One region of the Planococcus shenhongbingii genome, then DNA from elsewhere that is predicted to be linked to it. Evidence: riboswitches for the same ligand, from Rfam matches in the RefSeq annotation. Region 1 holds a riboswitch; each other region holds the start of a gene.
What was found. A riboswitch is a leader RNA that binds a small molecule or an ion and turns the genes downstream of it on or off. The one in region 1 is predicted to bind thiamine pyrophosphate.

Region 2: another riboswitch for thiamine pyrophosphate. It lies ahead of tenA (thiaminase II); the one in region 1 lies ahead of QWY16_RS11240 (YkoF family thiamine/hydroxymethylpyrimidine-binding protein).
Region 3: another riboswitch for thiamine pyrophosphate. It lies ahead of thiT (energy-coupled thiamine transporter ThiT); the one in region 1 lies ahead of QWY16_RS11240 (YkoF family thiamine/hydroxymethylpyrimidine-binding protein).

Annotation. Positions count from the first base shown of each region.
Region 1 is NZ_CP129235.1:2,277,092-2,280,183, forward strand. It holds gene QWY16_RS11235 (L-lactate MFS transporter) at 1-596, opposite strand, end outside; TPP riboswitch at 1,086-1,191, shown strand; partial or broken gene QWY16_RS11240 (YkoF family thiamine/hydroxymethylpyrimidine-binding protein) at 1,283-1,872, shown strand; partial or broken gene QWY16_RS11245 (ECF transporter S component) at 1,874-2,158, shown strand; partial or broken gene QWY16_RS11250 (GNAT family N-acetyltransferase) at 2,143-2,535, shown strand; partial or broken gene QWY16_RS11255 (FMN-binding negative transcriptional regulator) at 2,563-3,092, shown strand, end outside.
Region 2 is NZ_CP129235.1:3,535,333-3,538,424, forward strand. It holds gene thiM (hydroxyethylthiazole kinase) at 1-772, opposite strand, end outside; gene tenA (thiaminase II) at 774-1,457, opposite strand; TPP riboswitch at 1,611-1,714, opposite strand; gene QWY16_RS17160 (ABC transporter ATP-binding protein) at 1,750-2,880, opposite strand.
Region 3 is NZ_CP129235.1:1,073,171-1,076,262, reverse strand. It holds gene QWY16_RS05250 (TspO-related membrane protein) at 1-84, shown strand, start outside; gene map (type I methionyl aminopeptidase) at 101-850, opposite strand; gene thiT (energy-coupled thiamine transporter ThiT) at 981-1,556, opposite strand; TPP riboswitch at 1,653-1,752, opposite strand; gene QWY16_RS05235 (M20 family metallopeptidase) at 1,893-2,963, shown strand; gene yxzF (small protein YxzF) at 3,033-3,092, shown strand, end outside.

The sequences.
Region 1 (3,092 bases):
TGCATCCCTTTTGGCATCCAGCCTTCAGGCGGCGGTGCAATATAGGCGGCGCCGAGAATAATCAGGATAAAGTAACTGACTCCTAAAATATAGAACGTGTTGCTGACGCCGACTGAATTCATCAAGCTGGCTGCCACAGGTGCAGTAATTAATGCGCCTGCGCCAAAGCCCATGACGGCCATGCCTGTTGCCATTCCTCGGCGGTCAGGGAACCACTTGATTAGCGTAGAAATGGGTGCAATGTAACCGACACCCAGACCCATGCCGCTCAACAAACCATATGTTAGAAGAAAAAGGACAAGCGAGTCGATTTGAACTGCGAATCCGGCTCCCGCCTGTCCAAAGCCAAACAGAAGCGCCGCCAGAATCGCGGATTTTCTTGGGCCTTTCTTTTCGACAAATCCACCAAAAAATGCAGCTGACAGACCGCCAAGCGCCATCATGATAGTAAATGCATATGTAATTTCTTTTGGAGACCAGCCCATTTCTTCGCTGATTGGCGTTGTATAAACGCTATAAGCATAAGCAGCTCCGATTGATAATTGAATGGCAATGGCTGCCAGCGCGATCAGCCACCTGTTTTTCGAACCTTTCATATATAGACCTCCTTCTTATATAGTGAATCTGCCTCGCTAAATTTGAAGCGATTCTAAGATAATACACATAATTTAGAGAAAATACAATCTATTATTCCGAATCAATAGTATTACACAATAATTTTAACTTCTCAATCCCTTGCCGCCCTAAGGCTAGTAAGTCAACAAACAAAATTTTATAATTTTATTTTATTTAGTGTCCGAAACAGTTATTTTCTCTTTCATCCTCTTATATTCTGCTTCGCATGCCGAAAATACGGACTCAGTCATTTAATTGATTGTTGACTGTAATTATTATTTTGAAATAAGACCTTAAAGATTTGTCTGAGTAATTTATACAGTTGACTCCTGGTGTCAAAAAATCTTTTTTTATGGTTGCATGGCGTTATGAGGCCGTTATTTAAATTTCGAATCTTTCCTTTACTGCCCTCTTGGCTTCTTTTACACTGAACTCATCGGGACAACCCGAACACAAAAACCGCATACCGTTTTCTGCACTAGGGGTGCCCATTATAGCTGAGATGCAAGCGCAAGCTTCGATCCCTTATAACTCGATCCAGATAATACTAGCGTGAGGAAGTGCGGCGCATTTCTGAAATGATTCTATCCTGAATTTATTTATAGAACTGGCTGCATCTTCGCGGATGCGGCTTTTTTTGTGCAAATTTTCGAGGAGGAATTGGAATATGGAACCATTGCAATGCGGTATCAGCCCGATTGTCGGATTACGCTTTTCGCTGCACCCGATGACCGGAGAATTTATTCAAGTAATTAAAGGGGCGTTGAACGACACGGATACATCGAATGTCTGGATGCACACCGATGACGTGTCGACGGTCATCCGCGGCAAGCAAATCCACGTTTTCAATGTGGCCAAAGCGATGACGCTGCATGCCGCCAAAACCGGCGAACATGTCGCGTTGAACGGCACATTTCCCATCGGCTGCTCCGGAGATTCGTCAGGCGACGTCTTTTTGGAAAGGGACGATGAGCTGCTGAACACGGATAAGACGAAGCAATACGTCTCTTCGCAGTTTGCGCTGTATCCGATGAACAACCCGGATTACATGGCGGTCATTTACCGCGAAGTCGACCGCGCCAAACAGGAAGGCGTCTTTAATGATTCCATGCATACGCGAGCGGCATCCACGGCGATATCCACGATGTATTTGCTTTTTACGACGAAGCGTTCACAAATGCCCGCTCCGAACAGCACCGCCATCTGGTGATGACGGCGTCGATGAGCATCAACAGTCCTTCCCACGGAGGCGAATAAGTTGCTGAAGTCATGGAAACTGAAAGAAATTGTGTTAATGAGTTTGTTTGCCGTCGTGTTTGGCATCGTCTACTTGTTGTTTATTCACCTCGGCAATATGTGGGCCGGCTTGATCGGGCCGATCGCCTATGAGTGGATGTTCGGCATTTGGTTTATCGTCTCGATCATTTCCATGTACATCATCCGCAAACCGGGAGCAGCCCTTTTCCCGGAAACGATGGCGCCGGCCATTGAAGTCATGCTCGGCCATGCCGGCGGACCGCGGCTCATTTGGAAAGGGCCTATAACTTAGAACAATTGCAAAAGGAAATAACCAACCCTTCTTCCCTGTTCTTTTTTATTTATTTCAATGAAGAAGTGGCTGGCTACTTAAAGCTCAACACCGATGATGCCCAGACTGAAACAATGGACAGCGATTCTCTTGAAGTCGAACGGATTTATCTCAAACAGAGATTCCAAAAACATGGTCTGGGTAAACTTTTGTTAAATGAAGCCTTTAAAATTGCTGACGCACTAGAGAAAAAGAATATTTGGCTCGGCGTCTGGGAAGCCAATGAAAATGCCATCGCATTTTATCAGAAAAAAGGATTTGTCCAGACGGGCTCCCACTCTTTTTTTATGGGCGAAGATGAACAAGTCGATTTGATCATGGTCAAACCACTTCAAATACCAACCGATAGGAGGATCAGCATGTATATTCCGAAATTTTATAAAGTCAGTGATTTTGATGAAATAAGGGAATTTGTTCAAAAGAATTCGTTCGCAACGCTTGTCACGACAAAAAAAGGAAGACCTTTAGCGAGCTACTTGCCCTTGCAATTCACAAGAGAAGACGAGGATTTTTATATTACCGGTCATATGGCATACGGCAATCCGCAGTGGCGAACGTTCGCGGAGTCGGAAGATGTGCTGGTCATGTTCCAGGGGCCGCATGCTTACATCTTCTCTTCCTGGTATGAAAAGGAAAATGTCCCGACATGGAACTACCAAGCTGTCCATCTATATGGGCCCGCCCGTATTTTAGAAGAGGATGAATTGAAACAGGACCTGGCCAAATTATTGGAAAAATACGAGCACCACCGCGACCAGCCGGTTTTGTGGGACACGCTCTCCCCGCTTTGCTGTACAAAGAACTAAAAGGCATTGTTGGATTTAAAATCAAGGTGCAGGAAGTTCAAGCCGCCAACAAATTAAGCCAAAACCGCACTGATGAAGAGTAC
Region 2 (3,092 bases), 1.3 Mb from region 1:
CCTTTTGACGGATTACATCGTCAATATCATTTTGTCCCATGGCATTCATTTGATTTAAGAAAGCGGTTTGGAAATCCCCTGGAAGCTCCGAGTGCGCGCTTGCCTGTTCACCGGCGATGGCATAATAGCGCATGGCTGCTGCCGCCGCTTCAAAGCTGTCTTCTGGATGCACTGTGAGAAACGCCGCCACGACGCTGCTGAGCAAGCAGCCGGTTCCCGTGACGGAAGCCATGACCCTATGGCCGAACGGTATTTCAGCCAGCCGTTTTCCATCAGTGATAATATCCAGTTCCCCGGATACCGCAACAATCAATTTCAATCTCTTCGCTGTATTCCGGGCCAGTTCATGAATATCCGCTTCGCCTTCGCCGGCATCGACTCCTTTAGCCTGCCAGTCGGCTCCAGCAATAGCCGCTAGTTCACCGGCATTGCAGCGCAGAACCGCGACATTCACTTCAGTGAGGATTTTATTGGCCGCAGCTGCCCGGAACGCTGTTGCCCCCACTCCGACCGGGTCCAACACGACCGGCACTCCCAGCGCGTTGGCCTTTTTCCCGGCAATCAGCATGCTGTTCAGGCTCTGGCTATTCAATGTTCCGATATTGAGCGACACGGCATCCGCCAAAGCAGCCAGCTCGGCAGCTTCTTCCGGCGCTTCTCCCATGATGGGCGAGGCGCCGAGCGCAAGCAGCCCATTAGCCTGGAAATTCGACACAACATGATTGGTAATGCAATGGATGATCGGTTTTTCTGAACGCAGTTTTCCCAGCATATTAAACACCTGCCTGTTCATATGTTTTGACTGTCCACGATTCCCGCACCCATGCCTGTTCCCAGAAATTCCATTCGAAATAGCTGCTGCGGCGGAAACGCTCTTTTAGTTCGGTGCGGCGTTTTTCCGGCAAGCCTTCTGCAAGCTGATTCATCCGCTCCATCTGCTCTTTAACCAAAGCGCCGAACTCCTCCGAACCGTAAGTAGCAATCCACCGGTCATAAATTGGATGATTGGGTTCAGCATTTTTCAGCCGCTCACCGATTTCAAAGTAAAGCCAGTAACAAGGCAGAATCGAGGCCACGACATCCGCCAAATCACCTTCAGACGCGCGGTACATATGAGAGACGTAAGCATAGGCGCTCGGTGAAGGCTCAAATTCTTCCCAATCACCTTCCGTGACGCCAAGCAGCTCCATAAACGACTCGTGCAAAGCCAACTCGGCAGCACATGTATGTTCCGAATGAAAAGCGAAGCGTTTTGTGGTCTCCAAATCGGTGGCTTTTACTGCTCCAATTGCCTGGACTTTGGCGAAATGAGACAAGTAATAAGCATCCTGCATAACGTAATGCCGGAATATATCCAGCGGCAGCGTGCCATCGGCAATCCCTTTTACAAACGGATGTTCAAAACTTGCCTGCCATAAATCATTGCATTCAATACGTACTTCTTTACAAAATGTCATTTCTCCATCTCCTTTTTAATGGTGTCCAGACTCCAGTGCCTAGCTCTTCGGGACATAAGTCAGAGCTGAACCGGCACTTCCACTATTGTTCGACAAATAAAAAACGCCGCTTTCCAGTAAAGGAAAGCGGCGTATGCAGTTAAAAAGGAAATAGCATGCGTTCCGCCACTTCCCTCCGCTGGTATGATCCAGATCAGGTTCAAAGGGTCCGAGCTTATGCTCGTCTCAGCCGATATCCGGCTCCCCTAGTGGTGTTTAATATTCAAGTTGTCAAAATCACTTTAACACAGATTCAGGAAACCGCAACCGGTTTTTCTGACTTTTCAGGTTTCACGCGTTCCCCGCTTGCCGGATCAAAGAAATGAACACGCGACATATCAAACGCAAGACGTGCAGTGTGTCCCGGCTCAATCGTTGTATTGGCATCCACTCGGGCAATGAATTCCTGGTCGCCGTATACAGCATAAATAATCGTTTCAGCACCCGTCAGCTCCGAAACGGTGATGACTGCGTCGATGTCGCTGTGTTTGATGCCTGTCAGATCTTCACTGTTGACATGGATATGTTCAGGACGAATGCCAAGCGTAATCGGTGAACCGTCATAGCCCTGGCTTTTCAGCATGCTCAAAGTTTCTGAAGGAATGTCGATGATCCGGTCTCCCATGACAAAAGCACCTTTTTCTAATTTGCCATCAAAAAAGTTCATCGCAGGCGAGCCGATAAATCCGCCGACAAAACGGTTGGCCGGGAAGTCATACACTTCTTTCGGGCTGCCGACCTGCTGGATGACGCCGCTCTTCATGATGACAATCCGTGTAGCCATTGTCATTGCTTCTGTCTGGTCGTGCGTCACGTAAATGGTCGTTGTTTTCAAGCGGTGATGGAGTTTTGCTATTTCAGCGCGCATCTGGACACGCAATTTCGCATCCAAGTTGGATAAAGGCTCATCCATCAGGAATACTTTGGCGTCGCGGACAATCGCCCGCCCAAGCGCAACCCGCTGGCGCTGGCCGCCTGACAGCGCTTTCGGTTTCCGGTCCAGGTATTCTTCCAGGCCAAGAATAGCCGCAGCTTCATTTACCCGTCTTTTGATTTCATCTTTTTTAAATTTGCGCAGCTTTAATCCGAACGCCATGTTTTCATATACCGTCATATGGGGATATAAAGCATAGTTCTGAAACACCATTGCAATATCCCGTTCTTTCGGCTGGACATCATTCATCCGTTTGCCATCGATGAAAAATTCACCATCTGTTATCTCTTCAAGTCCCGCAATCATTCGCAGAGTGGTGGATTTTCCGCAGCCTGAGGGACCGACAAAGACAATAAATTCTTCGTTTTTTATGTGAAGGTTAAAATCGGTTACGGCGGTAGCACCATTGTCATAGGTTTTCCCTAAATTATTAATCAGAATTTCTGCCATTATGCCTCTCCCCATTCTTTTTTACTCTTAATTATAAACAGTTTTCTGTATATTACAAATTGAAACCACAAATTAGTAGAGCCATACCCAGTCCATTTAGCGCTTAAACTCGGCAAAAATACCCATTGTCAGTATATTTTGATTACACTTTGAAAAGAAGGAGAAGTTGTTATATACTTCTACTAGACAAGAGAAGCTGGAATATTTTGTTC
Region 3 (3,092 bases), 1.2 Mb from region 1:
GATGAATTGCTTCTTACCACAGCTTCCTTGTTTTTATGCGGTGTGATTTTAACCGGAATCTTATTAATTAAAAAAAGACCCTAAGGGGTCTTTTTTTTTATCAATCTATTTTCGTCAGTAAAATCGGCTCGCCTTTTGTAACAAGTACAGTATGCTCAATTTGTGCAACGAGAGACTGATCAGGTGTGATGAACGTCCAGCCGTCTCCAGATTCTACAATATGCTCGGATTTCTGCGAAATGAACGGCTCTACAGCCAGGACCATTCCTTCTTTTAAAATAGTAGTTTCCCAAGCATCATAATAATTCAAAATATGCTGAGGAGCTTCATGCAATGATTTTCCAATTCCGTGGCCAGTCAGGTTCTTGATAACAAATAAGCCTTGCTGTTTAGCTTCACGTTCAACTGCTTTGCCGATCTGGTTTAATTTTGCGCCAGCTTTGACTTTTGTCATAGCACGATCAAATGCAGAAGCCGCTACTTCACAAAGCTTTTCTTTTTCAGGATGTCCATCCCCTACTACAAAAGAAATACCTGTATCTGAAAAATAGCCTTCATAGGATCCTGATACATCAATATTGACCATATCGCCTTCATTGATGACCCGTTTTCCTGGCATGCCGTGTGCCACTTCCTCGTTCACACTGATGCAAGTATAGCCCGGGAAATCATATTCTGATTTCGGGCCTGAGACGCCGCCAAGTTCTTCAAACATTCGGCCGCCCATCTCATCGAGTTCTTCTGTGGTGATGCCCGGCTTAGTGGCAGCTCTCATCGCATCACGAATTTCAGCGACCATTCGGCCGGCTTTTTTTAGCATTTCAATATCTTTTTCTGTATTGGCAATCATTTAATACCCTTCTTTCAACTTGTCTAACAAAAATTATACCATAAGAAAAGAGGACTATCATAACGATAATCCTCTTACAAGCTGATGACATGCTCTCAATAGCTATTTTAAGAAAGCCCGGTAATTCCATTTAAGCTTTTGTATCTACCAGTTTAGGGGCAGCTGCAAAAAGTGCCGAGCAGACAAAAGCCGCAAGCAGAAATACTGGAATCATATATGTGGCATTATAAACTGCTGAATAGATAAAAACATTGCCTTCTGCAAACATGCCAAAGAATAAGATGCCCGTAATTACGTGGGTAATATAACGCAAGAGAGATCCAATAAACAGCCCAATTACTACTGCAGTAATCATGCCGCCAGTGCGATGTTCTCTGTAAGCATGCAAATATCTTCCACGCATCATCCCAGCAAGGCCAACTACTCCGTAGGCAACCAGATAATCCAGGAGCACTTGCATCACTACAAAACCAAACGACAGCGGAGTAACTGAAATGACTCCTGTGACAATTTGCAGCAAGCCTATAAGAAGACCGGTTAATACACCTGCCAGAACGCCTCTTCTAAATGCTATCAAGACGATGGGAATCATTACAAAGCTGACGGAACCACCCTGTGGCATTTTAAACGCCACAAAATCCAGAACATAGCCTAGCGCTCCGAAAATCGCTATTTCCACCATCAATAAAACTCGTAAATTTCTCATGACTTCCTCCTTATGTGTTATGCACATCACCAGAAGGGCCGCAGAAAAAAACCATATAAAAGCGGCGCCAGGATAGATCCTGGCGCCGCGTTAAGGGCAGGTTTCCATCCACATCCCTGCGCAAGTGTTAACTTACAGGTTCGAAGGGTAAGAACAAAATGTTCACTCTCAGCAATTAGCTCCCCTTGTGGTGTATACATTATTTCACTAACACTTGTATTGTACACAAGAATCAGCTTTAAAGCAATATCGTTTCAAGCTATACCGTTAGGGTATACTTTTATAACTGTAAAATTTGAAAGGTGGTGCAGGCAGCTGAACAAAAGCTGCCAAAAAATGATTGAACTGCTTAAGGATTTGATTAAAATCGAAAGTGATACAAAACAGGGAGCGAACGATGCCCTTCTTTTTTGTGCTGACTGGCTGAAAAACAACGGGCAAGATATCACAGTCCATAATAACGATGGCTATTTGATGCTGACAGCCATTAAAGGCCAAGGAACCAAAACGATTGTTTGGAACGGGCATGTCGATGTAGTGCCCGGACATGCCGAACAATTTGTTCCTATGGAAGAAAGCGGTCGAGTTTACGGCCGCGGAGCTGCTGATATGAAAGCGGGAGTTGCCGCCATGATGCAGGCTTTTGTGGAGTTAGATGAAGGCAAGCTTAATCAGATTGTCCAATTACATATCGTCACCGATGAAGAAATCGGTGGGCGCAATACGTCAAAATGGCTAGTGGATCAAGGTTATCATGGAGATTTTGTTATTTGCGGGGAACCCACCGGCTTGAAAGTGGGTCTGCAATCTAAAGGGATACTGCGGATGGATTTGACTTTCAAAGGCAAACCCGCACATGGCAGCCGGCCTTGGGAAGGCATCAACGCCATTGAATCTGCCATGAAATTCCACATCGCCATGGCAGAATTGCCATTCCGAAAAGAATCCACGGAGTATTACGAACAGCCTTCGGTTAATCTGCCAATTATCAATGCCGGTGAACGCTATAATGTAGTTCCTGAAATCTGTCATATGTCTTATGATATCCGCTTTATGCCAGGGCAGGATAAACAAGAAATCATCCGGCAAATGGTGGAGCTTTCCGAAACTTTAAATCTTGATATGGAATATAAGGCAAGCGGTTCAACGCCGGCTCTGACCACTTCAAAAGAGAATCCGTTTATACAAACCTTGCAAAAAGCCATTAAACAGACGACCGGCAAAGAGCCGGTATTGTTCGGCCAGCACGGAGCTGCCGATACCCGTTATTATGCGTCTGTGAACGGCGGTGAAGGAGCTATAGAGTTTGGCCCTGCCGGAGATGACTGGCATGGCAACGCAGAATTCGTTCTGCTTTCCAGTGTCCAGGAGTATAAGGAAGTTCTTATTTCATTGGCCTATTCCTAAAGGTTAGGTTTATAAAAATAGAAACAAGGGAAACTAGTTTATACCTCACTTATGATAGGAGAGATAGCTGTGAAAATAAGTCGTATTGTAAAAACTGCTATTAAAATAGCACCTGTTGCTTATCCGATT